2 regions of the Nocardiopsis sp. iso_186 genome follow, and region 1 is predicted to be linked to the other one. Evidence: riboswitches for the same ligand, from Rfam matches in the RefSeq annotation. Region 1 holds a riboswitch; the other holds the start of a gene.
The links. A riboswitch is a leader RNA that binds a small molecule or an ion and turns the genes downstream of it on or off. The one in region 1 is predicted to bind S-adenosylmethionine.
Positions count from the first base shown of each region.

Region 2: it holds a riboswitch for S-adenosylmethionine, as region 1 does, so the genes downstream of both, thrC (threonine synthase) here and AC0VYP_RS16370 (aminotransferase class V-fold PLP-dependent enzyme) in region 1, are expected to answer to the same signal.

Region 1 is NZ_CM149670.1:3,721,448-3,736,815, forward strand. It holds gene rpe (ribulose-phosphate 3-epimerase) at 1-333, opposite strand, end outside; gene AC0VYP_RS16340 (RsmB/NOP family class I SAM-dependent RNA methyltransferase) at 431-1,861, opposite strand; gene fmt (methionyl-tRNA formyltransferase) at 2,001-2,933, opposite strand; gene AC0VYP_RS16350 (hypothetical protein) at 3,108-4,535, opposite strand; gene AC0VYP_RS16355 (primosomal protein N') at 4,854-7,019, shown strand; gene AC0VYP_RS16360 (nucleotidyltransferase domain-containing protein) at 7,169-7,975, shown strand; gene AC0VYP_RS16365 (SAM-dependent methyltransferase) at 8,050-8,763, opposite strand; gene AC0VYP_RS16370 (aminotransferase class V-fold PLP-dependent enzyme) at 8,885-10,213, opposite strand; SAM riboswitch class IV at 10,275-10,401, opposite strand; gene AC0VYP_RS16375 (DUF3870 domain-containing protein) at 10,758-11,132, shown strand; gene AC0VYP_RS16380 (CaiB/BaiF CoA transferase family protein) at 11,113-12,405, shown strand; gene AC0VYP_RS16385 (acyl-CoA dehydrogenase family protein) at 12,402-13,592, shown strand; gene AC0VYP_RS16390 (nitroreductase/quinone reductase family protein) at 13,678-14,142, shown strand; gene AC0VYP_RS16395 (phosphatase PAP2 family protein) at 14,552-15,166, shown strand; gene metK (methionine adenosyltransferase) at 15,238-15,368, opposite strand, start outside.
Region 2 is NZ_CM149670.1:5,077,809-5,093,176, reverse strand. It holds gene AC0VYP_RS22090 (DUF2637 domain-containing protein) at 1-99, opposite strand, end outside; gene cysS (cysteine--tRNA ligase) at 409-1,812, shown strand; gene rlmB (23S rRNA (guanosine(2251)-2'-O)-methyltransferase RlmB) at 1,905-2,885, shown strand; tRNA gene AC0VYP_RS22075 (tRNA-Thr) at 2,926-2,998, shown strand; gene AC0VYP_RS22070 (serine hydrolase domain-containing protein) at 3,565-4,590, shown strand; gene AC0VYP_RS22065 (S8 family serine peptidase) at 4,580-5,782, opposite strand; gene AC0VYP_RS22060 (SAM hydrolase/SAM-dependent halogenase family protein) at 5,924-6,745, opposite strand; gene AC0VYP_RS22055 (DUF3263 domain-containing protein) at 6,819-7,142, shown strand; gene otsB (trehalose-phosphatase) at 7,233-8,051, shown strand; gene AC0VYP_RS22045 (alpha,alpha-trehalose-phosphate synthase (UDP-forming)) at 8,152-9,591, opposite strand; SAM riboswitch class I at 9,898-10,036, shown strand; gene thrC (threonine synthase) at 10,047-11,315, shown strand; gene AC0VYP_RS22035 (MoaD/ThiS family protein) at 11,372-11,650, shown strand; gene groL (chaperonin GroEL) at 11,997-13,622, shown strand; gene AC0VYP_RS22025 (NUDIX hydrolase) at 13,701-14,129, opposite strand; gene AC0VYP_RS22020 (R2-like ligand-binding oxidase) at 14,174-15,178, opposite strand.

The DNA.
Region 1 (15,368 bases):
TCCCGCCCGTGCGCCCAGGCGCCGGATCTCGCGCAGCGTGCGCACCGGGGACTTGGCCGCCTCGGCGTGAATGGTGACGCTGCCCGCGCCCGCCTCGGCGTAGGCCGGAGCCCAGCGGTCGGGGTCCTCGATCATCAGATGGCAGTCCAGTGGCAGCGCCGCCGCCTTGTGCAGGGACTCCACGATGGGCAGCCCCAGCGTCAGGTTGGGGACGAAGTGATTGTCCATGACATCGACGTGCAGCCAGTCGGCCGAGTCGGCGACTGCCGCGGCCTCTTGGGCGAGGTGCGCGAAGTCGGCGGAGAGGATGCTGGGAGAGATCTGGATCGCCACGGGACAGAAGCTTAGCCGTATGCGCCGGTCGCGGCCTCGCCCCTCACCCCTTTCCAGCAGGGCGGAGACGACGGGCGCGACCCGGCCGGGGATTCGGTCAGTGCTTGCGCACCAGGGCAAGGAACATGGCGTCGGTGCCGTGGCGGTGCGGCCAGAACTGGGCGAAGGGGCCCGCGGCGACGTCGGCGACCTCGTCGAGGTACGGGGCGGCCTCGATGAGTTCGGCGTCGGTGCGCTCCGCCAGGACCGCCTCGACGATGTCGCGGGTCTCGGCCAGGTGCGGCGAACAGGTCACATAGCCCACGACGCCACCGGAGCGCGCGGCGTCCAACGCGCGGTTGAGCAGGTCGTGCTGGAGGGGGGCCAGCCCGGCCGCGGTCGTGGGGGTGCGGCGCCACCGCGACTCCGGCCGGCGGCGCAGGGCCCCCAGCCCGGTGCAGGGGGCGTCAACCAGGACCCGGTCGAAGGCGCCGTCGCGCCATGCCGGCCGGGTGGAGTCGGCCACGACCGCGCGGGCGGCGTCGCGAACCGAGCGGTGAACGGCCCGGGCCACCAGTCCGGCCCGCGCGGGCTGGACCTCGGCCGCCAGCAGGCGGGCATCACGCTGGCCGGCCAGCCCGCCCAGTAGCCCGGCCTTGCCGCCTGGACCCGCGCACATGTCCAGCCAACGGGCGTCGGGGCCGGTCAGCGGAACCCTGGTGAGCGCGAGGGCGACGAGCTGACTGGCCTCGTCCTGCACAGCGGCGCGTCCCTGCTGGATGGGACGCAACAGACCGGGGTCGCCCTCGGTGAGGTAGGCCGCGTAAGGGGAGAGGCGCCCCGCCTGGGCTCCCTCCTCCACCAGGTCGGCAACCGATGCACGACCGGGTTTGGCCACCAGGGTCACCAATGGGCGCTCGTTGTGCGCGGCGAGCAGACGTTCGGTCTCGGCCAGTTCCCCGGAAAGGTCCTCCCCCAACGCCTCGGCCAGCGCACCGACGATCCAGCGCGGGTGGCTGTGGACGACGGCGAGATGGCCCAGGGCGTCGGCCGAACGGGCGGGGGCGACGATGGCCAGCCAAGCGTCGAGGTCACGGGCGCTCACCTTGCGCAGAACGGCGTTGGCGAACCGGGAACGGTGGTGACCGATGACCTTGCGGGCAAGGTCGATGGTGGCGCTGACCGCCGCGTGCGGCGGGATCTTGGTGGACAGCAGCTGGTGGGCGCCCAGGCGCAGTACCGGCAGCACCTCGGGATCGACCGATCGGATGGAGCGGTCAACGCAGGAGTTGAGAATCGCGTCGTAGGTCCCCTGGCGGCGCAACGTACCGTAGGTGAGCTCGGTGGCCAGGGCCGCGTCGCGGCCCGCGACACCGCGTTCGCGCAGTGTCGCGGGCAGGAGCAGGTTGGCGTAGGCGTCCCTGGTCTCCACCGCGCGCAGCACGTCGTAGGCCACCCGTCGCGCCAGGTCCTTGGGCACGGGTGGCGTCGCGGGGCGGCCCCGCCCACGACGCGTGGAGCGGTAGGGGGAAGAGGAACGGTCAGTCACTGTCGATCAGCCTCACGCCTGGAGAATCCGATGCGGCCCGCGGTCCCCGCGGGTCACCCATCGAGGGTACAGATCTCCACAGTTCAACGAGCAGCTGATCGCCCGCCGGGCCGTCGCCGGAAGCCAGGGCGCGGACCGGTCAGGCGCTCCCCAGGCGCTCGTCGTCACCGGGGCGGACACCACGGGCCCAGTTGACCGCGGGCATCATGCGCTTGCCCTGGGGCTGGACGTGGCCGAGGCGCACCGAGCGGGTGGCAGTGCCCACGAGGACGTGTTTCTTGCCGATCTCCAGACGCCCCGGCGGGAGCGCGGGAGCGTCCTCGACCAACGCGACCGGGCCGAGTTTGAGCCGGGTTCCGCGAAAGACCGTCCATGCTCCGGGAGCCGGGTCGCAGGCGCGGATGAGGCGGTCGATGCGCAGGGCCGGGGCGTGGAAGTCCACCTCGGCGTCCTCGGGGTTGAGCTTGGCGGCGTAGGACACACCGTCCTCGTTCTGGGGACGGGACTCGAGCGAACCGGCGGCGACGCCGTCCAGGGTGCGGACCAGCAGTTCGGCACCCGAGTGGGAGAGGCGTTCGAGCAGGACGCCGCTGGTGTCGCGCGGCCCGATTGGCTCGGTGACCACCCCGTACACGGGGCCGGAATCCAATGCCGGCTCGATCTGGAACGTGGCCGCACCCGTGATGTCGTCGCCGTGCAGGACGGCGTGCTGCACGGGGGCGGCGCCGCGCCAGGCCGGGAGCAGTGAGAAGTGCAGGTTGATCCATCCGTGCCGGGGAATCGCCAACGCCTCCTTGCGCAGCAGTGCCCCGTAGGCCACCACCGGGCAGCAGTCCGGTTCGAGCGCCCTCAGCCGCGCGAGGAAATCCGGCTCGCTCGCCTTGGCCGGTTTGAGCACCTCGATCCCGGCCTCGGCTGCCACCTCCGCGACCGGACTGGGCGAGACCTTGCGCCCGCGACCCGACACCGCGTCGGGGCGGGTGACGACCGCGACGACCTCGTGCTGAGAGTCGAGCAGCGCTCTCAACGACGGTACGGCCGCCTCCGGCGTTCCCGCGAAGACCAACTTCATCTACGGACCCCATATTCCAGACGTTCGTTCCGACCCGCCGCCGCGCGGCACCGTGCGAGGACGGCCCCGCGGCGGTCCGGGTGCACACAGCGTAATGACAAACGCGGGTCCTGGAAGCGACGACGGCCGGCGCGCCGAGCGGACACGTCGGGGCGGCGTATCTGCTGGACGGGATCAGCGGCGCATGCCGTGCCGGGCGGCGACGGAGATGTGCGGGTCGGGGTGGAGTTGGAAGAGGAGTTCCAGCGCACGGGCGCGGTCGGGGTGATCGAGGTCGGCCAGGAGCGCCACGAGCGGGAGTTCGCGGGGGCCGATGAGACGGTCCAGGAGACGGGTGTAGTCCTGGAGGCCGCGCTGATGGCTGAGGCCCACGACGGCCTCTGCGACCAACCAGGCGCGGTCGGTGTCGCAGAGCGGTGGGACGGGGGCGATGGCATGGCCGGCCAGCCATTGGCGACAATGACGCCACATCAGCGGGTCGGCGAGTCCGGCGCGGACCGCGGGTTCGGCCCCGGGTCCCAGGCGCCCCAACAGGACCACCGCGATCCCGCGCTGTCCGGTCCCGGCTCGTGCGGCAGCGGCGATCAGACCCGCTGCTGCATCCTCCTCCGTGCGCTCGGCCAACCACCCCAGGAACTCCACCGCACGCTCGGACTCGGAGTAGCCCGACAGTGCGGCGAGGAGTTCGTCCGCCTCGGCGTGGGCATGGCCGCCGAGGACCGGGGCAGTCATTCCGGACGCATTGAGCAACCGGTTGAGGCCCCAGCGACCCAGCGCAGTGAGTTCGACGCCCACGGCCGAGGGCCGGGTGACCGCGCCGTGGCGGATCAGTTCCCCCAGGGCGTTGCGCACCGTGGGTTGGGCGAGCGTGCTCAGGCTCTCGGTCTCGGCCGCGTTGACGAGACCGTCGGTGACCGCGTCGTCGAGGACCTCTGCGGCCAGTCGGGCGATGCCGGACTCGGGCTGGACGGCGCGCCCGCACTGGTAGAGCTCGAACATGAATTCACCGAGGACCCGTTCGGCCACGCGCTGGGCACCGTGGCCGGTGTCCTCGTCGAACTCGGTGAGGGCGACGTAGACCGCGAGCCAGTGGCGCAGCGTCAGCGGGTCGGAGTCCCCTCCGCCGAGCTCGGGGGTTCGTCTGGCGCGGCCCGATTCCATGGTGAGCAGGCCGGTGTCGAAGGCCGTGTTCCACACCCACGCCATGTCCGGGTCCTGGACATCGCCGTCGTGGGCGACCGGGCGCACCGCGGGCAGTTCCCGCAGTGCCCGTGCGGCCGGACCGGGCTCGGGGCGGCCGTCGACGACGCGGGGGCGGTGCTCCTCGGCCCAGTCGGCGAGTGCGCGGAGGGCGACCAGGAACGGTGAGCGACGGGCAGATGCGGCGAGCTCGGATTCCGGAGCGAGGCGTACGGGCGCCACCGGCGAGGGGTCGGGGCGGGTAGTCGGCGGCTTCAACACAACCTCTCCCACCGGCTTGGCGCAGAAAACCCACTGGCGGTGCGCCCGGCTCAGCCAGGCGCGCACCGGACCGTTCTCTCTCGGGGCAGCGGCTCCGGGCACCAGGTGCTCTGCGGCGGCGTGGTCAGTGTGTCCACTCACCCGCCCAGCGTGGCACAGCGACCGACGGCGAGGCGGAATTTTCCGACTTTCCCGAGCTTTCCCAATGACCATAATTCGCCCCATAAACCGTCCGCTACGGCGAAAGGGGGCGACCGGCTCCGCGGACCGTCCCTCCTCTGCGATGGTCCGGTGCCGGCACGCGCACGCGGGCCGGGGCGAACGAACCGACGCGCCCGGCCGGGCAGCGGTACCGCAACGCTTCGGCGGGCCGCCGGGGGGCGGACGGGCGAACCGCCGGCACCGGCCCGCCTCGCAGGCGCACCACCGTGGTCGGCCCCCTCTGGTAGGACTGTGGGCGTGACCCACCAGCCCGGCCCCGACGAAGGGGCCCTGTTCGACGTGCCCCGCGCCAAGGCCGCGGCCCGCAGGAAGGCTCCTGTTCCACGTCGCCCAGCGGCCGAGCGTGCGGTGGCCCGTGTCCTGGTGGACACGCCGCTGCCCCACCTGGACCGTCCGTTCGACTACCAGGTGCCGGACGACATGGACGACAGCGCCGTGCCCGGCTGTCGGGTCCGGGTGCGGTTCAACAACCAGACGCTGGACGGCTTCCTGTTGGAGAGGGTCGCCGAGTCCGATTTCCAGGGCCGCCTGGCCTACCTGCATCAGGTGGTCTCGCCCGAACCGGTGCTCACCCCCGAGATCGCCGCGCTGGCACGCGCCGTCGCCGACCGTTACGCCGGAACCCTCAACGATGTACTCCGCCTGGCCGTCCCCCCACGCCACGCCCGGGTGGAGAAAGAACGGAAGGAGCAGAGAAGCGGCAACGCCTCTGCCCACACGGCCGCGCAGGAGCCCGAAACCGCGCCTGCTGCCCCCTCCTCTGCCGAAGACGGCCCGGAGGAGCACGGGGCTCCCCCGGGCCCGGAGCAACCCGCCCCGACCGTCACCGAGCCCGATGCCGGGCCCGGCCCCTGGGCGGACTACCCGGCAGGACCGGCGTTCCTCGCCGCTCTGCGCGCGGGACGCGGGCCCCGGGCGGTGTGGGACACCGTTCCCGGCCCCCAGTGGTGTGATGCGATCGCGGTGGCAGCCGGGGCCGCGTCGGCATCGGCGCGGGGCAGCCTGGTGGTGCTCCCCGACGGCCGTGACGTCGCCGCGGTGGACACGGCACTGTCCGCACGGCTGGGACCGGGCATGCACGTCGCGCTGACCGCCGAACTGGGCCCCGCCGAACGGTACCGGCGCTGGCTGTCGGTGCTGCGTGGCGAGGTCGGCATCGTCGTGGGAACCCGTGCCGCGATGTTCGCGCCGGTGCGCGACCTCGGCCTGGTGGTGCTGTGGGACGACGGCGACGACGTGCACGCCGATCCGCACGCCCCCTATCCGCACGCCCGCACCGTGTTGTCGCTGCGGGCGCACAGCACCGGAGCGGGCGCGCTGATCGGCGGGTTCACCCGCACCACCGACGCCGCCCAACTGGTGGAATCGGGCTGGGCGCATCCGCTGGGCGCGGACCGGGAGCTGCTGCGGCGCCGCGCCCCCCGGATCCGCGCGGCCGGCGACGACGCGGAACTGGCCCGGGACGAGGCCGCCCGGTCGGCCCGTATGCCCAGCATGGCGCTGCGGGTGGCCCGCGAAGCCGCAAAGGAGGGACCGGTGCTGATCCAGGTCCCCAGACGCGGCTACCTGAACGCGTTGGCGTGCGCTCACTGCCGCGCTCCCGCGCGCTGCCGCACCTGCCAGGGGCCGTTGGCGATGCGCAGCGCGCACGCGATGCCCTACTGCCGGTGGTGCGGTCACATAGCCGGGGACTGGGGGTGCCCGGACTGCCGGCACACCCGGATGCGCGCCACCGTCGTGGGCGCGCGGCGCACCGCGGAGGAGTTGGGCCGGGCCTTCCCGTCGCTGCCGGTCCGTACATCGGGGCGCGACGAGATCCTGACCGAGATCGGCGATCGCCCCGCCCTCGTGGTGGCCACCCCGGGTGCGGAACCGATGGTGCCCGGAGGGTATGCGGCGGCGGTGTTGCTGGACGGGTGGGCGCTGTTGGGCCGGGCGGACCTGCGCGCCACCGAGGAAGCGCTGCGCCGGTGGTGCGGTGCGTCCGCGCTGGTGCGCCCTGCGGAGGAGGGGGGGCAGGTGGTGGTACTGGCCGATCCGTCCCTGCCCGTGACCCAGGCTCTCATCCGGTGGGATCCGCCGGGTTTCGCCGAACGCGAGCTCGCCGAGCGCCGGGAGCTGGGCTTCCCGCCCGCCGTCGCGATGGCCTCGGTGACCGGGGAACCGGCGAACGTGCGCGAGCTACTGGACCAGCTGGTGCTTCCCGAAGGAACCGAGCTGCTCGGTCCGGTGGCGGTGGCGAACGGCTTCGGCGAAGGAACCGCCGAGCGCGCCCTGTTGCGGTTGCCCCGGGGGTCGGCCCGGGAACTGTCTACCGCGCTGAAAGCCGCTGCGGCGGCGCGCAGCGCACGCCGGGACGAAAAACTGGCGCAGGTGCGGGTGGACCCGCTCGACGTAGTGTGATCCGCTTCACCTCACTGATCGCGGGCATGTCCGCCGCTGTCCCCGCCCCGGTGGGGCCGGCGTCGTGGCCGTCGGAAAATTCCCTGGTGGGTCCGGGCCGTCGGTGGCTAGAGTGCGGTGGCCCGCCCCCGCGACGGAAAAGACCGCCCATGAAGCACTCGACCCCGGAGTTCGCCGCGCTGGCCCACCGCGGCACGATCCTGCGGTGCGAGATCGGCTCCACCGTGCACGGCACGGGCCTGCCCGGGCAGGCCGACCGCGACGAGATGGGTATTTGCGTGGAACCGCGGGAGTACGTGATCGGCCTGCGCCAGTTCGAGCAGTACGTCTTCCAGACCAGCCCCGAAGGCGAACGGTCAGGGCCGGGGGACCTCGACCTGACGGTGTACTCGCTGCGCAAGTGGACGCGGCTGGCGTTGTCGGGCAACCCGACCGTGCTGTTGGCGCTGTTCGTATCCGACTCCCACACCACGCACCTCACCGACCTGGGCCGGGCGCTGCGCGCCAACTCCGACCGGTTCGTCTCGACGGAGGCGGGGAACCGGTTCCTGGGCTACCTGCGCGCCCAGCGCGACAGCATGTTGGGGTTGCGTGGGGGGCGCCACACCAATCGCCCCGAACTGGTGCGGGAGCACGGGTTCGACACCAAGTTCGCCAGCCACATGATCCGGTTGGGCGTCCAGGGCGTGGAGCTCCTGGAGACGGGCCGCATCAGCCTGCCGATGCCCGAGCCGTGGTCGTCATGGATCCGCGACTTGCGCCTGGGCCGCCGTTCACGCGACGAGGCGTTGGCTGTGGCGGCAGAACAGGAAGCGCGTCTGACCGCCCTGCTCGGAACCGCTGACGTGCCCGCGCGGGCCGATCACGCCTGGGCCGACGCCTGGCTGGTGGATGCCTACGAGAGCAGTTGGGCGTCCCGGGACGGTGATCGGGAGGGCACGGCGCAGCCCGGTTGACCGCGGGGCCGCGTCCCGCGACCGCCGATCAGGACGCGGACCGATCTCCTTGGTCACGGCCGCGCCTCACGTGCTCAGGGCCGACGCGCCACGCCGGCCAGGACACCGGTTCCGGTGGCCGCGACCTCGTCGTCGGGATAGGGCCACCAGGCGATATCGGCCGTTCCCGGTTCGAGCAGGTCGAAAGGCTCGAACAGCGTGGCCGCGCGTTGCCGTGCATGAGGGTCGGCGTCGTTAGGCGGTCGCCGGCAGATGACGAGATGGCTCCCCGGGGCGAGAATCTCGTACAACCCCCGCACCAATGCGCCCACGGCATTGTCGCCGGGCAGCGCATCGGCGTTGAGGACCACGCCGAGCGGCGAGGTCAGATCGAGGAGACCGCGAAGGCCGAGCTGACCGGCGATCCCGGCTGCGTCCAGGCGCTTGACGTGCAGGGTCACCGGGCCGTTGACATGCACCGCGGTCCGGCTGCCCACCGACGCCGCAGCCCCGGTGTCCACGTACACGACGCGGGAGTCGGGGTCGTGCGTCCGCGCTACGCCGTGGACCCCTTCGGCAGCAGGAACGCCGGAGCCGATGTTGACGAACTGCCCGATGCCCAGATCGGTGGCGAGGTAGCCCACGCAGCGCCGCAGGAACCCCGGGACGGCAGTGATCACAGCAGGATCGGGAGGCGTCACGGCAGGGGCATCGCGCAGGTAGTTGACGATATGGACGACCCGTGGGCCGGGCACGTCGAGCAGGGGCGGTTCGACGTCGGCGCGCAGTGCCGTCCTGTGGTCAGTCACGATCGCTCCCCGAGCCTCGGCCGATCGAGGTCGGGGCGGGCCGGACGGATCGCGCCGCGAACCCGATTCCCGTGACCTCCGTCATAGCGATCGATGCTACCCGCTTGCCGGGAGAGGCCGCCTAGGGGTGGGGTCTGGGGTCGGGGACCGGCGAGACCCGCTCGTTGACCAGCGCATATTCCCACTGCGGGCCGTGCTCGGCGAGCTCGGCCACTGCACGGACCAACCGGTTGACGTGCTCGACGGTGGTACCGAGGCCGAGGCTGGCCCGCGCTGCCTGCGTGTGCCCGGGCGGGAGGAGTTCGCGGGTGAGCAGGTGTGCGCAGAACAGGCCGTCGCGCACACCGATCCCGTACTCGGCCGAGAGCGCGGCAGCCAGCAGGTCCGCGGGCACGCCGTCCACGACGAAGGAAACGATGCCCACCCTGGGGTGCTCGGGGCCCCACAGGCTCAGGTCGTGGACCGCCGGGATTTGCGCGAGCCCCGTGCGCAGCCGGTCCAACAGGGACTGTTCGTACTCGTGGAGGGTGTCCTGGCCCGCCTCGGTGAGTGCGGTGCAGGCGGCGGCCAGGGCGACCGCGCCAAGGACGTTGGGGCTTCCCGCCTCGTGACGGGCCGGGAGGTCGTTCCAACGGACATCGTGCTCGCTGACGTTTGCGGTGGCACCGCCCCCGGCGAGGTAGGGCTCGGCCGCGCGCAACCAGTTGACCCGGCCGGCCAGCACCCCCGCGCCGAAAGGCGCGTAGAGCTTGTGCCCGGAGAAGGCCACGTAGTCCACGCCGGTGGCCGCGAGGTCGAACGATGCATGCGGGACGAGCTGGGCGGCGTTGACGGCGATCCGGGCTCCTGCGGCGTGGGCGACGGCCGTCAACTCTTCGACCGGCCACAGTTCACCGGTGACGTTGGAGGCAGCCGTGACCACCAGCAGCCGCGGGCCCTCGGGCGCGGCGAGCAGCGCCTGACGCGCGGACTCGACCGCGGCCTCCGGGCTCGCGGGCAGCGGCAGCCGCACGACGCGGCCGGCGGTGCTGCCACGGTGCTGCCACGGCAGCAGCGCCGCGTGGTGCTCTCCGGCGAAGACGACGACGGTGCAGGCGTCGGGCACACACCGGGCCAACAGGTTCAGGGCGTCGGTCGTACCGCGTACGAAGACCACGGCGTCGTCGGCGCGCGCGCCGACGAACCGGGCCACCCCGAGCCGCGCCTTCTCGTAGGCGTCGGTGCTGACCTGGGAGTGAAACCCCGCCCCCCGGTGAACGCTGGCGTAGTAGGGCAGGGCGTCGGCCAGGGTGGCGCGCACCGCTTCGAGGCAGGGGGCGCTGGCGGCGTAGTCGAAGTTGGCGTAGGACACCCGCTCGCCGTTGACCAGCGGGATCAGGACGTCGGCACCGACCACGTCCGGCTGGGGGCTCAGGGGTGCGGAGATCGGGGCTGGGGCGACAGTGGTCACGACATACCTTCCATGGGTCACAGGGGACCCCGGGGTACGCATGGAGCGACCTTGCAGACGGGGTCCGCGCTTGCCTGACACGTTGACGTTCTCGGCCGTGTCTCGACCTGGTCCTCACCCGGGGCACCCCACCGCGGAAGGAGGGTTGCCGGCCAGCGAGCCGGGGCTTTGCGCTGGCGCTCATGACCTGCCAAGGACTATAACCCACGAATCCACCCCGCTCGCGGGAACCCCCCGTGTGACCTGACGCACCCCGACAGGGGACGGCCCGCCGGCCGGTCACTAGAGTGGGGGAATGGGTCTCGGGCACGACCTCGCGCAGCGCCGGGCGGACACCGCCCCGTGGCGCCACGGCCCGTCCGGGATTGCTGCCCTGCGCCACGCGGACGACGCCCCCGAGTGGTCCGGCAACCGGTGCATCGGCCATAATTGGCCGCATCTGCCCCTCCCGCCGAGGGCGGTCCGAATTCTGGCCGTCCTGCCCAGGCGCGAGAATCCAGTCCCCCGGATTCCTCGCATGCCCTGATGGAGGGACACCCACGCCATGCATGACAGCGAACGCCTGCACCGCCTGGCCGACCCCGACGTGGTCCTCGTCTCCGGCTACGCACGGCTCCCCGATGCCGTGGCCGGCCACTCCCAGTACGAACGCCTCGGCGTCGTCCTCGCCGTGAACCTCGGCGACGGTCGAATCGTCGCCGCCGACACCACCCTGCTCACCGACCTCGCCAAGGAATTCTTCCGGGTCCTGGTCGAAGGGCTGTCGGTCTACGACGACATCACAGAAATCGCCAACCGTGTGCAGACCCGCTACGCGGGGCAGTCCGGTGGCGCACTGGCCACTGCGCTGCGACGCTGCCTGGAGACCTGCCTGCAGTTGCGCGCGGCCCACCGCACCGTTGACGCGAGGGAGAAGTGAACCGTTGACCACCACCGACCGACAACCGCACCGGCCACTGGCCGGAATCCGGGTCGCCGACCTGTCCCGGGTACTGGCCGGCCCCTACGCCACGATGCTGCTGGCCGACATGGGGGCCGACGTGGTCAAGATCGAGCATCCCGAACACGGTGACGACACCCGTTCGTGGGGACCGCCTTGGGCCGGTGACCAGGCGGCCTACTACCTCTCCCTGAACCGGGGCAAGCGCAGCCTCGCCATCGACCTGAAAGACCCCGAAGGGCTGGCCGCGGTACGTGAGCTCTGCGCGGGGGCCGACGTGGTCGTACAGAACTTCCGTCCCGGTGTGATCGAGCGCCTCGGCCTGGGATACGAGCAGGTCAAAAAACTCAACCCCGGGGTCGTGTACTGCTCCATCAGCGGCTTCAGTTCCGGGCACAGTCCAGCGGGACGCGCGGGCTTCGACGTGATCGTGCAGGGCGAGAGCGGTCTGATGAGCACCACCGGCACTCCCGGGGGAAGCCCCACCAAGATCGGCATCCCCATCAGCGACGTGTTCACCGGTCTCAACGCCGCCGCGGCCATCTGCGGTGCGCTCACCGGGCGCGAACGCACCGGCACGGGCACCCACGTGGAGGTGTCGTTGATCAACTCCGCGCTGTCGAGCCTGGTCAACGTCGCCCAGCGTGGGCTGGTGACCGGAGCCGAACCGGAACGGTTCGGCCAGGCCCACTCGACGATCGTGCCCTACCAGGTGTTTCCCACCGCCGACGCCGAGATGATCGTTGCCGCCGGCAACGACTCGTTGTACCGGCGACTGTGCACGGCGGTGGGACGCGCCGAGCTGGCCGACGACCCCCGGTTCGCCACCAATCCCGACCGGGTCGCCAACCGGGAAGTACTGGTGGCCGAGCTCACCGCCGCCCTGTCCGCCAAGGGCGCGGAGGAATGGCTGCCGATCCTGACGGCGGCGGGTGTTCCGGTGGGCAAGGTCCGAGGGGTGCTGGAGGCGATCCGCGCCGCCGACGCCTCGGGCGACGCCGCCACGATCACGGTTGACCACCCCACTCTGGGCGACCTCGAACTGGTGCGGGCCGGCTTCCGCTTCGACTCCCCCACCCCCGAAGCAGACGCAGCCGTACTCCCGCCCCCGCTACTGGGCCAGCACTCCACCGCTGTCCTGGAGGGCCTCGGACTGACCGACGAGCAGATCGCCGGGCTCGTAGCGCGCGGGGTGGTCAACCAGAACGGACAGACCCGATCCACGACTCGACGAGGAGCCGATCACCGATGAGCACATCCGCCAAGGTCCCAGCCCCCGACCCACTCGACTTCCTGGCCGTGGACGCCTCCCTGAGCACCGAGGAGGCCGACATCCGCGACGCGGTGCGCGCCTTCGCCGAGCGCGAACTCCTCCCCGACGTCGCGGACTGGTTCGAGGCCGGCACGCTGCCCAACCCGCGCGAACTCGCCAAGCAGGTCGGTGAACTGGGCCTGTTCGGCATGCACCTCACGGGCTACGGCTGTGCCGGAACCAGCGCCGTGGCCTACGGTCTGGCCTGCCGTGAGCTGGAGGCGGTCAACTCGGGTCTGCGCAGTTTCGTGTCGGTCCAGGGGTCGCTGGCAATGGCCGCGATCCACCGGTACGGCTCCGAGGAACAGAAGACGGAGTGGCTGCCGCGGTTGGCCGCGGGCGACGCCATCGGCTGCTTCGGCCTGACCGAACCCGACTCCGGCAGCGATCCCGGATCGATGCGCACCCGCGCCCGCAGGGACGGCACGGACTGGGTGCTGGACGGCACCAAGATGTGGATCACCAACGGTTCCGTCGCCGACGTGGCCGTGGTGTGGGCGACCACCGACGAGGGGGTGCGCGGGTTCGCGGTCCCCACGGACACGCCGGGGTTCGGCGCCAACGTCATCCACCGCAAACTCTCGCTGCGCGCCTCGATCACCGCCGAACTGGTCCTGGACGGGGTGCGGCTCCCCGAAACGGCACGGCTGCCGCTGGCCGAGGGGCTGGGGGCCCCGCTGTCGTGCCTGAACGAGGCACGGTACGGGATCGTTTGGGGCGTGGCGGGTGCGGCGCGCGCCTGCTACGCGGCCGCTCGCGACTACGCGCTGACCCGCGAGCAGTTCGGCGGCCCCATCGCCGGCTTCCAGCTGACCCAGCGCAAACTGGCCGACATGGTGGTGGACGTCAACCAGGCGTCGCTGACCGCGCTGCACCTGGGCCGTCTCAAGGACGCCGGGGCCTGCCACCACAACCAGGTGAGCTTCGGCAAGCTCGCCAATGTGGCCGCCGCTCAGCGCGTGGCCGCCGCTGCCCGCTCGGTGCACGGTGCCAACGGCATCACCCTGGAGTACCCGGTACTGCGCCACATGCTCAATCTGGAGACGGTGGCCACCTACGAGGGCACCGAGGAGATCCATGCACTGAGCGTCGGCCAGGCCGTGACGGGGATCTCCGCTTTCCGCTGACCCCGGGTACGCCGTGTCCCCGGTCCGCCCGGGGACACGGCGTGCACCACAATGGAGGGGCGAGCGCCACGTGTAGGGAGATGCGATGGAGAACGGTACGAAGCGGTTCGAGATGACGCGACTGAGGCGCACCGCCGACGCCGTCGTAGGAGGGTTCCTCAAGTACGGCTTCGGTCCCCGCGACACCCACCTGCTGACCACCCGGGGCGTCAAATCCGGCTTTCTGCGGACCACCCCGGTCAGCCTCGTGGACAACCCCGAGGGCCGCTTCCTGGTGGCCCCCTACGGCGTGGTGGGCTGGGTACGCAACATCCGCAAGAGCGGTTACGCGACGCTGCGCCGCGGCGGGTGGATCGAACTGATCAGCGTGGTCGAGGTCGGTGCCGAACGCGCCGCCCCGGTCCTGCGCGAGTACGTCAACCACCCCCGCGCCGCCGTGGTGGGAGGCTACTTCCGGGCCTGCGCGGACGCACCGGTCGAGCGGTTCGTGGAGGAGGCCGCCGAACACCCCGTGTTCGAGATCGTCCGCAGCACCACGATCCGGATCTGACCAGCGTTTGGCTTGTGTCCTGCCGGTACAGCGCGCGGCCGGGCCCACCGGGACCCCCGACGCGGGTTCCCGGTGGGCCCGGGGCGGACGGACGGGGCCCAGCTGGAGCGACCTCGGGGACTTCGGCACGACCGTTCCACCGATGACGTCTCGTACGTGGCCCTGATCGAATCCCCTCGGCGCAGGATGGCCAGCGTCCGATGCCGGATCGGCGCGGGGGCAGGGGGCGCGATGCCGGATCGAACCGGCTCTCCTGGGAAAGGCGGCGCTGCTCGGTCCGAACGGCCGGGACAGGTTCCGGTAGGCGCTCCCCTTTCGTGGCATGGCGCGTTGGGCGCCCACCGGTGGGAGCGGTCGGGGACAATGGCCCTCGGGCCCGCGAGCGTTCGTGGGGGCCATCACCGTTCAGATGACCGCAGAGACCGCCGGAGCGACCGTGATCCGCAGGATGCCGGAACCGCGCGGGGCCCGGCTCGTGACCGACGGCCTCGACCCCAAGACCTGGCTCGTCGCGGCAAGCGTGCTGGTGGGCTGGGGCACCAGCGGCCTCGTAGGCGTGGGCTGGGCGCTGGCCGCCCTGTGCTTCGCCGGGGTGCTGCCCGTTCTGCTGATCAAACTGCGGGTGCGCAGCGGCGCGTGGAGCGACCGCCACCTCGGGGTCCGGCGGCAGCGGCTGATGGCCATGGCGATGATCGTGGCCTCGGTGACGTGCGGCGCGGCTCTCATGGCCGCGCTGGGCGCCCCAGTACCGATGGTCGCCCTGCTCGTGGCCATCGGTGCGGTTCTGACCCTGCTCGGGGCGATCACGTTCGTCTGGAAGATCTCCGTGCACACGGCGGCGTCATCGGGCAGTGTCGTGATGCTCGTACTGGTCTACGGGGTCTGGGCACTGCTGGCCGCGCCGCTCGTGGTACTGGTCGGCTGGTCGCGCGTGGCCCTGCGCGACCACACAGCGGCCCAGACCGTCGCGGGGGCGGTCGTGGGCAGCACTGCGGCGTGGGTCGTTTTCTCCCTCGTCTTCTGACCGGGACCGTGCACGTCGTCGGCCGCGCCCCGTTCGGGGCGCGGCCGACGACGAACGGCTTCCGGGACCGGTCAGGCGCCCGCGGCGGCCTTGAGGGCCTCGGCGCGGTCGGTGCGCTCCCAGGTGAACTCGGGGAGCTCGCGCCCGAAGTGACCGTAGGCGGCGGTCTTGGAGTAGATCGGGCGGAGCAGGTCGAGGTCGC
Region 2 (15,368 bases), 1.4 Mb from region 1:
GAGTGTGGCGAGCGTGATGACCCCGGCCCGCGATCCGCTGCCGGACGGTTCCGGAGTCCGACGGGGGCGGTGGGGGGTTTGGGAGGAATTAGCTGGCATCGTGCGGGTCAGATTAGCCGAGGGGCGTTGCCCAGACGAGGGCTTCGCACGGAATCGGTGGGACCGGGGCCGGGGACTCCGGGGGGGTTTGGGTGATTTCCGCAGTTCGAGGCGTCCGGTGGGCAATTCGGTGGGACCGGGCCTGCGCCTCGGACGCGGCGTGTCGCGATTCCGGCGGGTAAAAGTCAGGTGGATTGCGCAATGACCGTTTCCGGCTGCCCCACTCGCCGGGAGACGGGAAGAATTCGAGGGTCAACCGTCATCGCAAGCCACTCCGCGGCGCACCCGGAAACGGTTACCCTTGACAACGTGAGTCTGCGCTTCTATGACACCCGAGCCCGCCAGGTCCGCGACTTCACCCCGTTGCACGAGGGGTGTGTGTCGCTGTACCTGTGTGGTGCCACGGTGCAGGCTCCCCCGCACATCGGACACATCCGTTCGGGGGTGAACTTCGATATCCTGCGGCGCTGGCTGATCCACCGCGGATACGCGGTCACCTTCTGCCGCAACGTCACCGACATCGATGACAAGATCATCCGGGTCGCCAAGGACGAGGGCGTCCAGTGGTGGGAGGTCAGCGAGCGCAACCAGCGCGCGTTCACCTACGCCTACGACGTCCTGGGCTGCCTGCCGCCCACCGTCGAGCCGCGCGCCACCGGTCACGTCCCGGAGATGGTGGAGCTGATGCACCGCCTCATCGACCGAGGGCACGCCTACGCCGCCGAGGACGGATCGGGCGACGTCTACTTCGACGTCCCCTCCTACCCCGAGTACGGGGAGCTGTCCAACCAGCGCGTCGAGCAGATGCGTACGGGGGAGGGCGACGAGCGCGACAAACGCGACCCCCGCGACTTCGCGCTGTGGAAGGGCGCCCGGCCCGGCGAGCCGCAGTGGCCCACCCCCTGGGGCCCCGGCCGCCCCGGGTGGCACCTGGAGTGCTCGGCGATGGCCACCAAGTACCTCGGTCCGGTCTTCGACATCCACGGCGGCGGGATCGACCTCGTCTTCCCGCACCACGAGAACGAGAGCGCGCAGTCGAAGGCGGCCGGGGACGGCTTCGCGCGCTACTGGCTGCACAACGGAATGCTCACCACCGGCGGTGAGAAGATGAGCAAGTCGCTGGGCAACTCGCTGCTCATCCCCCTGATGATCCGCCGGGTCCGGCCGGTTGAGCTGCGCTACTACCTCGGACAGGCGCACTACCGCTCCAGCCTCGACTACTCCGACGAGGCCCTCCAGGAGGCCGCAGCGGCCTACCAGCGCATCGAGGGCTTCCTGACCCGCGTCGCCGAGGTCGCCGGGCCGGTCCCCGCCGAGGCCGAGGTCCCCGCCGACTTCGCCGCAGCCCTCGACGACGACCTCGGGGTCTCCCAGGCGCTGGCCATCGTGCACGGACACGTCCGCGAAGGCAACACCGCGCTCGCCGACGGGGCGAAGGAGCGGGCGGCCGAACTCGCCGCGGAGCTCAGGACGATGCTCGCGGTTCTGGGGCTGGACCCGCTTTCGGAGCAGTGGGCGGGATCGGGGGCGGAGTCGGCCGGCATGCGCGACGTGATCGACGCACTGGTGTCGGTCGCGCTCGGGCAGCGCCAGGCAGCCCGCGCCCGCAAGGACTACGCGGCAGCCGACGAGATCCGCGACCAGCTCGGCGCTGCGGGCGTCCTCGTCGAGGACACCCCGCAGGGCCCCCGCTGGGAGCTCAAGCGCGGGTAGCGCGGGAGATGATGGACCCTGGGCCACGGCCGGTCGCGGTCGTGGCCTTCACCATGCTTACACGGTAGGCGAATTGAGAGAGGACGGGCGTTATGCCCTCGAAGAAGACGAAGAAGGGCCCGACCAAGGGCAGCGGTGGCAAGGGCCGCCGCTCCCTGGAGGGAAGAAAGGGCACGCTGCCCGCCGAGGAGCGGCACTGGTACGGGGGAAAGCAGCGCTCCTCTGCCGCCAAGCGGGCGCAGGCCGCCTCGGAGAAGGCGCCGGGGCGCGGCGATGACACCCCCAGCAGCCCGATCCGCGGTGGGAGCGGCGGCAGTTCCGAGCTGTTGATCGGCCGCAACCCGGTCGTGGAGGCGCTGCGCGCGGGCATGCCCGCCGCGAAGCTCTTCCTGTCCAACAGCCTCGACCCCGACGACCGCATCGTCGAGGCCAGCAAGCTGGCCGGTGCCAAGGGCATCGAGATCCTGGAGATCAACCGGACCGAACTGGACCGCCGTTGCGACAGCAACGGGCTGCCCAACGCCGTCCACCAAGGCATCGCGTTGCAGATCCGTCCCTACCGCTATTGGGACCCCCAAGGGCTTCTGGACGCGGCGCTGGCCGGCGAGAACCCGCCGCTGATCATCGCCCTGGACGGTGTCACCGATCCGCACAACCTGGGCGCCGTCGCCCGGTCGGCCGCGGCTTTCGGCGCCAACGGCCTGCTCATCCCCGAGCGTCGTGCGGCCGGTGTGACCATGGCTGCGTGGAAGACCTCGGCCGGGACACTGGCCCGGCTCCCGGTCGCCCAGGCGACCAACCTGACCCGTGCCCTTGAGCTTTACAAGGAGAACGGTCTGTTCGTGGTCGGCCTCGACGCCGACGGCGACACCCGACTCGACGAGCTCGAACTCGCCACCGGCCCCTTGGTCGTCGTGGTCGGTTCCGAGGGCAAGGGGTTGTCCCGCCTGGTGCGCGAGACCTGCGACGCGGTGGCCAGCATCCCCATCAGCGGAGCGGAGTCGCTCAACGCGTCCGTCGCGGCCGGTGTGTCCCTCTACGAGGTCGCCCGCCGACGCTCGTCCGCGAACTAGGGCCTTAGCCTGTACCATTCCACTTGGTGTTCCGACACCGGCCGGCGTGGCTCAATTGGCAGAGCAGCCGCCTTGTAAGCGGCAGGTTAGGGGTTCAAGTCCCCTCGCCGGCTCGTCGGACGGGGCCGGCACCCTGGTCGGCGATTCCTCGCGGAGTCGTTGACCAGGGTGCCGGCCCCGTCGTTTTTTCGGTGGGTCCCCGGTGAACGGTCCTGCACCGGAGTCGCGTCGGTGCCCGGTCAACGTGCCCGGGGCAGCCGCTCTCGGACTACGGCCGCCCCGACGTCCCCATCGTGCGTCCCGGCCGTCAGAAACCGGTCGGAGCCGCGCTCGATGCCGACGGCCGCGGCCCGCGGAGACCTCCTCAACGGCTGCGGAGCGCTCTTCGATGTCCCATCCGGCCGACCTCCATGATCATCGTGCGACGACCGGCGCCCGAGCCGCTCGCGCGGAAGATCATTTCACCGGTGCTCCGCGGTATGTCGGTCCTTGCCGTTCATGCTGATCAGAGGTGTTCTGATCGATGATCGAAGCGGTCCGTCCCTTGTCATCGCCGGCGCCGCTGTGCCGGCACGGTTTTTATCGGGCTGAAAAGGTCTGTCCGAATTTTCTCGTGGTGAGACGCAACCTCCCCCCGGGTATTCGAGTTGGTGGGGCTGGTCGAAAGCAAGGAGAGCGTGTGCGGGACGGCGATTGGGTTGCGCAGACCAGCACGGAATTGCGTGGGGTGCTGAAGGTCATGGTGGACGCCGGATGGCTGCCCGGTGGGGCGGCGGTGGTCGGTTCCGGTGGGACATGGGAGTTCGTTTCGGTCGGGCAGGTCGGGATCGAGTGTGGGGAGGCTCCGACCGCCCCTGACGTTCACTACGACGTGGCGAGTCTGACGAAGGTGATGGCGACCTGGGCGCTGGCGGGCCGGGCCGTCACAGAGGGACTCCTCGACCTGGACACGCCTGTAGCGGCCTACTACTCGGGGGGACCCTACCCGGGCGGCGGTGTCACGGCTCGGCAGATCCTCACGCACACGTCCCGGCTCAACCCGGTGACCTGGCTGGAGCGCTATGCCGGGACCGAGCAGGACCTGGCCCTGGCGATCCTCGCCGAGGAGTTGGAGGAGCCGGGCTACCGCTACATCGATCGGGGTTTCATCCTGCTCGGACTGCTGCTCGAGCGGTTGCACGGACAGCCTTTGGACGTCCTGGCCGGTGAGGTGTGGAGCGCCGCTGAGATGTCGGCGACCCAGTACGGGCCGCTCCCGCGCTCGGTGTCGGTCGCGCCCACCGAGCGCCGGATTCCCGGAGCAGCCGCCATCTGGGGGGTGGTGCATGACGAGAGCGCCGCGTTGATGGGGGGCGTCGCCGGGCACGCCGGAGTTTTCAGCACGGCCACCGACCTGGGTGTCTTCGCCCGCGACCTGCTGTCGCGCTACTCCGGGGAGCACGGTGCCAACGCCTTCACCAGCTTCGTCCGGCAGAGCTGGCGACCGCACGAGCGCGTGCACAAGGACTACTCGCGCGGACTGGCCTGGCTGACCACCGACGACGGGCTGGTCTACCACAACGGCTATACCGGGACCAGCCTCTACCTGCATCCCGAGACCGGACGCTACGTCGGGATGCTCACCAACGCCGTGCACTTCGGCCGCCGCCGCCCGGGACTGTTCGATCTGCGGGCGACCATACGGGGAGCGTTCTTCAGCGACTGATCCGGCGTCGTCCGCCGCGCGGGGGACGGGGGCGGCGCTCCGGCTCCGGCAGCGGTTCGCGCGGGGGCAGGCCGTAGGGGTTGGACATGCGCTTGCGCAGTACCAGGATCCACACTACGACCAGGACGCCCAGCAGCACGGCGCCGCCCGTCCACAGCGCCCACACCGGCACGAGCGGTTGCTCGTCGGCCTCCTGGGCGAGTTCGGGATCGAACGCGGGTGTCTCTGCGGCGATCAGTTCGGCGGCCGCCAGCGCGCCCGGCGCGTTCAGGGTGCCCGACGCGTCCTGGGTCAGCGCTTCGACGACCTGCTCGGGGCGCAGTTGCGGATGCGCCGAGCGGATCAGTGCGGCGACCCCCGAGGTGAATGCCGCTGCTGCGCCGCTGCCGGTGACGGTGGGGTACCCGCCGTCGGTGCCCGTGGTGACGATCTCCTCGCCCGGTGCGGTCAACACGACGTGGTCCTGGCCGGTGGAGACGGCCGAGGGCTGACCGTCCTGCCCGACGGAACCCACCGCCAGCACGCCCTCGTAGGCGGCCGGGTAGGTCGGTCCCCCGGATTCGTCGGCGCCGCCGTCACCGCCGTCGCCGCCGGAGGCGATCACCACCACACCGCTGGTGAGGGCGTAGTCGATGGCGGACTGCTCGGCGTCGTTCCCGCCGGTGGTGGTGTTGGAGTCGGCCAGCGGGATGCTGATGACCTGCGCGCCCTCGGAGACCGCGGTGCGGATGCCTTTGGCCAGTGCTTCGGGGTCGGGGGCCTGCCCGGTGGCGCCCCCGTCCTGGGCGACCCGGATCGACAGGATCGCGGCCTGGGGTGCGGCGCCGAGGACACCGCCGGTGTGCTCGATACCGTGCCCGTTGGCCGCGATGATCCCGGCCATCGCGGTTCCGTGTTCCCCGTAGCCCGCGCTGCCCGGGGCGAGGTCCTGGCCGGTGAGATCGGGGCCCACGGTGACCCCGGCGAGGTCGGGGTGCTCGGTGTCCACGCCGGTGTCCAGAACGGCGACGGTGACGCCCGCACCCCGGCCGGTTGACCATGCCTCGGTCGCGCCGATGGAGTCCAGTCCCCACTGGTCGTAGGCGAGCTCGGTCGTGTCGGCGGACGCGGGGACCGCGGTGAGGAGGTGCCCACCGAGCAGTGCCGCGCAGGCCCCGAGCCCGATGGACGTGCCGGTCAGTGTGCTGCGCATGGCGACGCATCCTCTCCGCGTACGGCCCGGTTGACCCCGTGCGACCTGGCCGAAAAGCCGCTCGGACGCTGGTCATTGTGTCATGGGGCCCACGTGGTGCGCGGGCGCGATCGGATGGTGCGGTCCGCGGGGCCCGGGAGGTCAGACGGTGAGGTCCACCGGGTCACCGACCGACAGGTCCAGGGTACGGGCGGCGTCACCGCCGTTCACGGCCAGCGAGAGGCGCCCGGCGGAGTCGGTCAGCACCAGGGGAGCCCCCGGCTCGACCGCGCCGAAGGTCGGCGCCAGGGGCAGTGTGTGTGCGCTGCCCGGCAGGCCGACGGCGAGGTGTTCCGGTTGCGGCGAGCCGGCCAGGGCCGCACGCAGGTCCTGCGCGCTCAGCGACAGTTGACAGTTCCCGAAGCGGTCCACCGCGTGCACCTCGCCGTACGCGGCTCCGGGGCGGACCTCGCGGCGCGGGCGGGGCAGGCGCACCAGATCGGTCGGAGCCAGGGCGCGCCCGACGTCGGCCAGGGGGGTACCCGCGGCGATCTGTGCCCCGACCGGCGCGTAGACGTCGCGACCGTGGAACGTCGTTGACACGGGGTGGCGCCATAGCGTCTCGTTGGTGAGTTCGTGCACCGCTGCGACCCCGCCCAGGGCTTCGGCAGCCCAGACCAGGAGCCCGTTGTCCGGGCCGACCAGGACGTGCCCTCCGGCGGCGACGGCGACACTGCGGCGCCGGGTGCCGACCCCCGGGTCCACCACGCACACGTGCACTGCCCGGGGGAGTTCGGGAGCGGTATCGGCGAGCACCGTCGCCCCGCGTCGGATGTCACCGGGCGGGATCTGGTGCGTGATGTCGATCACTCGTAGGGCCGGGGCGTAACGCAGCATCTGTGCGTGGCAGGCGGCCACGAAGCCGTCGGTATTGCCGTAGTCGGTCAGAAAGGACAGGCAACTGTGGCCCTCCGGGGCAGTCATCGGGATACTCCTCCTCCTTGCTCAGCTTCAGTCGCTACGATAAGTCGCGCCAATCCGGACGAGGAGGCGCCCAATGTCAGATGTCGGGCCAATAGACCAAGAAGCGTCCGATGCGTCGGCCGTCGGCCCCAACAGTGTGGACGAGACCGGCCTGAACGAGCGCGAGCGCCGCATCCTCGAATTCGAGGGTCAGTGGTGGAAGTTGGAGGGCTCCAAGGAGCAGGCCATCCGCGACCGGTTCGGCTTCTCCGCGACCCGCTACTACCAGCTCCTCAACGGTCTCATCGAGCGCCCCGAGGCGCTCGTCTTCGACCCCATGACCGTCAAGCGGCTACGCAGGCTGCGTGCCGACCGCCGCCGTCAGCGCACCGCGCGTAAGCTCGGCCTCCAGCTCTAGCCGGACGGCCGTCCGCGGGAACGCGCAAGCCCTCGGGCGCCGCACGGTCGTCCTCCACCTCTTGTCCCAGCATCCGACCGGGAGCCGAGCATGACCGTGTCCACCCCGACGACCGAGGACGGCCGTACCGGTCTCCACCGCATCCGCACGGAGCCAGGTCGTGCCCTCCTCGCTTTCGACTTCGACGGCACCCTGGCCCCGATCGTTGCCGATCCCCGGGATTCCAGGGCGCATCCCGGGGCCGTTGCCGCGTTGAGCGCACTGGCCGTGCACGTGGGGCGGATCGCCGTCGTCACGGGGCGCCCGGCGGGGGTCGCCGTGGAGTACGGGGGCCTCGACGCGGTCCCCGGTCTGGTGGTGCTCGGCCAGTACGGCCGGGAGCGCTGGGAGGACGGCCGCCTTACGGTTCCTCCGGCTCCGGCCGGTGTCGCCGAGGTCCGTGACGCGCTCCCCGGGATGCTCCAGGACCTCGGCGCACCAGAGGGGACGTGGGTCGAGGACAAGGACCACGCGATCGCGGTACACACCCGACGCGCCGCCGACCCCGAGGCCGCGCTCGACCTGCTGCGCGCTCCGTTGGCGGATCTCGCCGAACGGGCCGGACTGGCGGTCGAGCCGGGGCGAATGGTCATCGAACTGCGCCCGCACGGCATGGACAAGGGGGCCGCGCTGACCGCCCTGGTCGGTGAGGTCGGCGCCGCCTCGGTTCTCTACGCCGGCGACGACCTCGGCGACCTTCCGGCTTTCGCCGCTGTCGAGGAGCTGCGGGCCACCGGGATCGAGGGAACGAAGGTGTGCAGCGGATCGACGGAGGTCGCCGAGCTCGCCGAGCGGGCCGACCTGGTCGTTGACGGTCCCGACGGCCTGGTGGATTTTCTGGTCGAGCTGGCGGGCGCACTCGACGCCTGACCGAGGTAGCGAGGTGCGGTCCGGCACACGGATCGCATCGAACGGCACGGGTCCCCGACCGGGAAACGATCGGGGACCCGTATGCGGACGAATCCGGGGATCAGTCCAGCGCGCGCAACTGGTCACCGAACCAGCGCTGCGGGGGCAGCGCCACCGCGGCCTCGACCAGGCGAGCGTTGCGTTCCTGGCGCTCCGCGTCCTGCATGTTCAAAGCGTCGTGCAGCGCCTGGGCGGTCTCAGTCACGTCGTAGGGGTTGACCAGAAGAGCGTCGGAGCCCAGGTCGTCCGCCGCGCCGGCCTCGGTGGACAGCACCAGCGCGACCCCGTTCTCCGAGAGCACCGGGCCTTCCTTGGCGACCAGGTTCATGCCGTCGCGGATCGGGTTGACCAGCAAGACGTCGGCGATCTGGTAGGAGGCCAGTGAACGCGCGTAGTCGTCCTTGACCTCCAGGATCACCGGTGTCCAGTCGTCGGTGCCGAACTCGTCGTTGATCTCCTGGGCGGTCCGGCGCACCGCCTCGGTGTAGGCGCGGTACTCCGCCACGTCGCCACGGCTCGGGTAGGCGAACGCCAGGTGGGTGACCGCCCCGCGCCACTCCGGCCGGTCGCGCAGCAGTTCGCCGAACGCCGCCATGCCGCGCACGATGTTCTTGGACAGCTCGCTGCGGTCCACCCGCAGGACCAGTTTGCGCTCGCCCACCGTCTCGCGGAGTCGGGACCGCCATTGGGCCACGTCCTCGGCCGCGGCCCGTTCGCGCAGTCCCTCGGCGTCCGCGCCGAGGCCGTGCACGCCCACCTCCACGACGCGGCCGCCGTAGTCGATGGTCCGGTTGTCCCAGTTGACGTCGGCCCGCAGGAAGGTCGCGCAGCAGCGCAGGAAGGCATCGGCCCAGCGCGGGCTCAAGAACCCGATGTGGTCGGCGCCGAGCATGCCCTCCAGCAGTTGCCGTCCGACGTCGCCGGGCAACATGCGGAAGTACTCCGGAGGGGCCCACGGGGTGTGGGAGAAGTGCGCGATGCGCAGGTCGGGTCGGCGGCCGCGCATCATCCTGGGCACCAGAGCCAGGTGGTAGTCCTGCACGGCCACCTTCGCGCCGTCGTCGGCTCCGGTCAGCAGGGCTTCGGCGAACGCCGCGTTGTAGGTGCGGTAGTCCTCCCACTCGGCCCGGAAGGCCGCGTCGAAGTGCGGTTTGTTGGGGGTGTCGTAGAGCATGTGGTGGACGAACCACAGCGTTGAGTTCGCCACGGAGTTGTAGGCGTTGGTGAAGGTCTGCTCGGGGATGTCGAGCATCCGCACGCTCGCCCCGCCCAGGTCGTAGCCGGCTCGGTCGAGTCGCCCCTCGGGGGCGGCCGAGGCGGCCTTGCGGTCGGCGTCGGACAGTGCCGCACACACCCACAGGGTGTCGGTCTCGGCGGCCACGGAGCTCAGCCCGGAGACGAGCCCGCCGCCACCGCGCCGGAAGTCGATCGTCCCGTCGTCCCCGATCGAGAAGGACACCGGTCCCCTGTTGGAAGCGACGAGGATCTGTGCCTTGTCCACCTCTTGGTCCACCTCTCCACCGATTGAGCGCGAACGTCCATTTGACTACACCGCCCGTATGTCAACGAGAGGCGGGGCGGTTGATACTGCCGTTCTCGCCCCGTGCGGTGGACCGCAAACCCGTACTTTCCGCCCGGCGCGTCTTTTCGGTCGGTCGCAAGGGTGGTATCAGGGCAGGTGGGTGGTGCGGGAAGCCGGTCGGGGCGCGGCATGGTGTCAGGTGGCTCACCCCGGCTGGAGAATCGGACAGGCCGTCGGTTACAGTAACCACCAGGTTCGGTCACCGGGCCGTTGACAACTTCATATTGCTCATCCAGAGGGGTGGAGGGACCGGCCCTACGAAGCCCCGGCAACCATCTCGGTACACGTTTCTCGTCAGGTGCGAGGCGGCCGAGGCAGGTGCCAACTCCGGCCTGTGCCAAAGCGGCTCAGGCGAAGATGAGGGGAGACGCCTCATGGCGATCGTTGCCGAGCAACCCAGCACATCCGCCACCCACTCCTTCGGCCCCGCCGTCGCGCTGTCCTGTCGCGAATGCGGCGAGCGCTACGAACTCGGCCCGCGCTTCGCGTGCGATTTCTGTTTCGGCCCTCTTGAGGTCGCCTACTCGTTCGGCACCGTCACCCGCGCGTCCATCGAGCAGGGCCCCAACAACATCTGGCGCTACGCCGCCCTCCTCCCGGTCCCGGCCAACGTCCGCGACCTGCCCAACATGAACCCCGGCATGACCCCCCTGGTGCGCGCCGACCGTCTCGCAGCCGAGCTCGGCCTGCGGTCGCTGCACGTCAAGGACGACTCCGGCAACCCGACGCACTCCTTCAAGGACCGCGTTGTGGCGATCGCGGTCGAGGCCGCCCGCACCTTCGGTTTCACCACTCTCTCCTGTTCCTCCACCGGCAACCTCGCCGGCGCGGTCGGCGCCGCTGCCGCGCGGGCGGGCTTCAAGTCCTGCGTGTTCATCCCGGCGGGCCTTGAGGAGGCCAAGGTCGTGATGGCCGCGGTCTACGGTGGCCGCCTGGTGGCCATCGACGGCAACTACGACGACACCAACCGGTTCTGCTCCGAGCTCATCGGCGACGACGCCGGCCAGGACTGGGGTTTCGTCAACGTCAACCTGCGCCCCTACTACGGCGAGGGTTCCAAGACGCTGGCCTACGAGATAGCCGAGCAGCTGGGGTGGCGCCTCCCCGCGCAGATCATCATCCCCATCGCCTCGGGCTCGCAGCTGACCAAGATCGACAAGGGTTTTCAGGAACTGATCGCGCTCGGCCTGGTCGAGGACACCCCCTACAAGATCTTCGGGGCGCAGGCCACGGGATGCTCACCCGTCGCCAAGGCGTGGGAGAACGGCCACGACGTCATCCAGCCGGTCAAGCCCGACACCATCGCCAAGTCGCTGGCGATCGGCAACCCCGCGGACGGCCCCTACGTGCTCGACATCTGCAAGCGGACCGGCGGCGCCGTGGCGCACGTTGACGACACCGAGATCGTGGACGCCATCCGGCTCCTGGCCCGCACCGAGGGCGTCTTCGCCGAGACCGCGGGCGGTGTCACCACCGGGGTGCTGCGCAAGCTCCTGGCGGACGGTCTGCTCGACCCCGACGCCGAGACCGTGGTGCTCAACACCGGTGACGGTCTCAAGACCCTCAACGCCGTCCAGGGCGCCGGGGTCACCGCCACGATCAAGCCCTCCCTCGACGCCTTCCGGGCCGCCGGACTCGCCTGAGTCCGCCGCCGTACCCCGACCCCGTTCTCCGACCCGAGCCAAGGAGTCCCCTAGCCATGAGCGTCAGCGTTCGCGTGCCCACCATCCTGCGGACCTACACCAAGGATGCTGCCGAGGTCGCCGCTGAGGGCGCCACCCTCACCGAGGTCCTCGCCGACCTGGAGGCGAACTTCCCGGGCATCCGGCCGCGCATCCTCGACGACAACGGCCGGATCCGCCGCTTCGTCAACGTCTACGTGGGCGACGAGGACGTGCGTTTCGCCCAGGGGCTCGACACCCCGATCCCCAGCGGGAGCCAGATCTCGATCATCCCCGCGGTCGCGGGCGGCTGCTGAAGCCGGCCCCGCGGCACCGGGGGCACCGACGGCCGGAGCGCGCATCGCGCCTCCGGCCGTCTCCTTTTTGCTCGCAGAAGTGCCAATCTCGCTGGTGGACGCCTGATTTCGGCGCTCTGACCTGCGGGTAACTCCCTGTGGAAAACTCCGTGGGCGTTTGCACTCGACAGGGGAGAGTGCTAAAAAGAAGACCGTTAGCACTCTCATTAGTCGAGTGCTAATCGCGGATCGAGACGATGAGGTCGCGGCCTCCGGCAGACGGGTTGCCGGTACCGGGCGCGGCCGTCCGTCGCGGGCGTCGCCTCGTTCCTTCGCGTATCAGCCCGGTCCCGGGAGGACAAACTCTATGGCAGCCAAACTGATCGCGTTCGACGAGGAAGCCCGGCGCGGCCTCGAGCGCGGCATGAACCAGCTTGCGGACGCCGTCAAGGTGACGCTCGGCCCCAAGGGTCGCAACGTCGTCCTGGAGAAAAAGTGGGGCGCCCCCACCATCACCAACGATGGTGTCTCCATCGCCAAGGAGATCGAGCTCGAAGACCCGTGGGAGAAGATCGGGGCCGAGCTCGTCAAGGAGGTCGCCAAGAAGACCGACGATGTCGCCGGTGACGGCACCACCACCGCCACCGTGCTCGCCCAGGCCCTGGTACGCGAGGGCTTGCGCAACGTCGCCGCCGGCGCCAACCCGGTCGGCCTGAAGCGGGGCATCGAGGCTGCTGTTGCCCGCATCAGCGAGGAGCTGGCCAACCTCTCCAAGGACATCGAGACCAAGGAGCAGATCGCCTCCACCGCCTCGATCTCCGCCGGCGACCCCCAGATCGGCGAGTACATCGCCGAGGCCATGGACAAGGTCGGCAAGGAAGGCGTCATCACCGTCGAGGAGGGGCAGACCTTCGGGCTCGAGCTCGAGCTCGCCGAGGGCATGCGCTTCGACAAGGGCTACATCTCGCCCTACTTCGCCACCGACCTGGAGCGCATGGAGACGGTGCTGGAGGACCCCTACATCCTCATCGCCAACTCCAAGATCTCCAACAACAACGAGTTCCTGCCGGTCGTGGAGAAGGTTCTCCAGGCCGGTCGTCCGCTCGTCGTGATCGCCGAGGACCTTGAGGGCGGCGCCCTCCAGACCCTCGTGGTCAACAAGATCCGCGGCACCTTCAAGTCCGTTGCCGTCAAGGCCCCGGGCTTCGGCGACCGTCGCAAGGCCCAGCTCGGCGACATCGCCGTGCTGACCGGCGGCCAGGTCATCACCGAAGAGGTCGGCCTCAAGCTGGAGAGCACCGAGCTGGAGCTGCTCGGCCGCGCCCGCAAGGTCGTCGTCACCAAGGACGAGACCACCATCGTCAACGGCGCCGGTGAGGCAGCCTCGATCCAGGGCCGGGTCAACGAGATCCGCTCCGAGATCGAGCGCACCGACTCCGACTACGACCGCGAGAAGCTCCAGGAGCGCCTCGCGCGCCTGGCCGGCGGCGTTGCCGTCATCAAGGCCGGTGCCGCCACCGAGGTCGAGCTCAAGGAGCGCAAGCACCGCATCGAGGACGCCGTCCGCAACGCCAAGGCGGCCGTCGAAGAGGGCATCCTCCCCGGTGGTGGCGTCGCGCTGCTCCAGGCCAGTGTCCCGGCCTTCGAGAAGCTGGAGCTGACCGGCGATGAGGCCATCGGCGCCGAGATCGTGCGTCGCGCCGTCGAGGAGCCCCTGAAGCAGATCGCGATCAACGCCGGCCTTGAGGGTGGCGTCGTCGCGGAGAAGGTGAAGAACCTGGAAGCCGGCGTCGGCCTGAACGCCGCCACGGGCGAGTACACCGACCTGTTCAAGGACGGCGTCATCGACCCCACCAAGGTCACCCGCTCCGCTCTGCAGAACGCTGCCTCCATCGCGGGTCTGTTCCTGACCACCGAGGTTGTCATCGCCGAGAAGCCGGAGAAGGCCGCTCCGGCCGCTCCGGGCGGCGACATGGGCGGCATGGACTTCTAAGTCCGCGCCCGCTCCACCGCCTCTGAGGGCGGCTCCCGTTCGCGGGAGCCGCCCTTTCGGTCTTCCCGGTCCCGACCGTCAAGCGGCCAGCAGGCCCCGGGCCGTCAGTTCTGCCAGGACCCGGACCCCGGCGGGCGCACACCGGTCGGCGTCATCCGGGCCGAGCCAGGCCAACTCGGCGATCTCGGCGCTGGGAACGGGATCACCTGCGGCCTCGCCCGTGTAACAGGCCAGCCGGACCCTGGTCCCGGCCGGATAGCCGTGTGCGGCCTCGTCGATCACCGTGAACAGCGCGAGGGTTTCGGGGTCGAGGCGCACCGCCAGTTCCTCGGCGACCTCGCGCACCAGCGTCTGGGCGTCGGTCTCACCGGGTTCGCGTTTGCCGCCCGGAAGGTAGAAGGCGTCCTTGCCGTGCGCCCGGACGTTGAGCACCCGGCCCTCCCGCACGCGCACCCAGGCGATGGCGTCGATGACCGGGGCGGAGGGGAACCGATCGGATGGTGTCATGCTTTCGACTCTAGAGCGCCTGCTTGACCGGGGACGGCCGGTTCTCACGTGAGCCGCGCCATGGCCGCGCGGTCCTCCCGCCCGAACTCCTCCTCCAGTTCCTCGGGGGCCGCGTCCACGTCGATGTGCTCCACCGGTATGCCGCGGGCGGTCCCGATCGCACCGAGCCTGCGCGTCGCGCGGTTGACCGCATAGCGCGTCAGCTCCCCGGGTGGCAGCCGGTGGGCCGCATCCTGCTGGTCGTCGGCCTGTCCGCCGTCGTACTCCACCGCACTCGACAAGTGCGGCAGCAGCTCTTCGAGGCGCTCGTTGACCACCTGCCAGTTGGCGTCGTCGGCCGCGACGTGTCGCCGGCAGGTGAAGGTGCCCCACGCCATGTGGCGACGCTCGTCGTCACCGATGCGTCGAACGATCTCCCGCATCCCGGGAAAGATGTCGCGGACCGTGCAGATGTGGTTCCAGGTGTAGTAGCCGGTCAGCGCAAGAGACCCTTCGATGACGTGGTTGTAGGTCACCGACGCGCGTACCTGGTTGCGCGGGCTCGGATCGCGGTTCAGCGCGTCCAGTGACGAGGGCAGCTCCTCGTAGAACAGTGCCCGATAACCGGGACTGCCTTCGACGTAGGAGTTCAGGTCGTGCTCGACGCCGATCGCGTCCAGCCAGAGACGGAACACCTGGGTGTGTCGGGCCTCCTCGAATGCGAACTGGGTCAGGTACATCTCGTCGCCCAGACGTCCTTCCACGGCCATCGCCCGGATGAACGGTTGGATGTCCTCGGTGACGGCCTCCTCGCCGCCGGCGAACTGTGCGCACAGCCGCAGCACCTGTTGCCGAGTGGCTTCGGGTAGTGCCGCCCAGTCTTCCCGGTCCCGGTCCATGTCGATGTCGGCGGGGTCCCAGAACCGGGCGTTGCCCTTGGCGAAGAGCCGAAGGGGCAGAGAATCCCAGTTCAGGCCGCCCGCGCGCAGAGAGTGGAATCCTCGGCCCTCTCTGCGGGTCCGGGCAGGGACGGTTGACGCGCCGGTGCTGGAATCGGGTTGGCTGATCATCAGGGCACCCTCCGGATTGGTGGACTCCTCTCATGATCATCACTGATCGTGCTCGCGTAAACACTCCTTCGGCGATGGCTCGTGATCCGGCCGGTGCCGGCCCTGTGGGGAAGCCGTTCACGGGCTGCCGAATACCGGCCGGAAGCGGGTACGGTCAGGGGGTGCTGTCCGGGCGTGGTCGTTTCGGGCC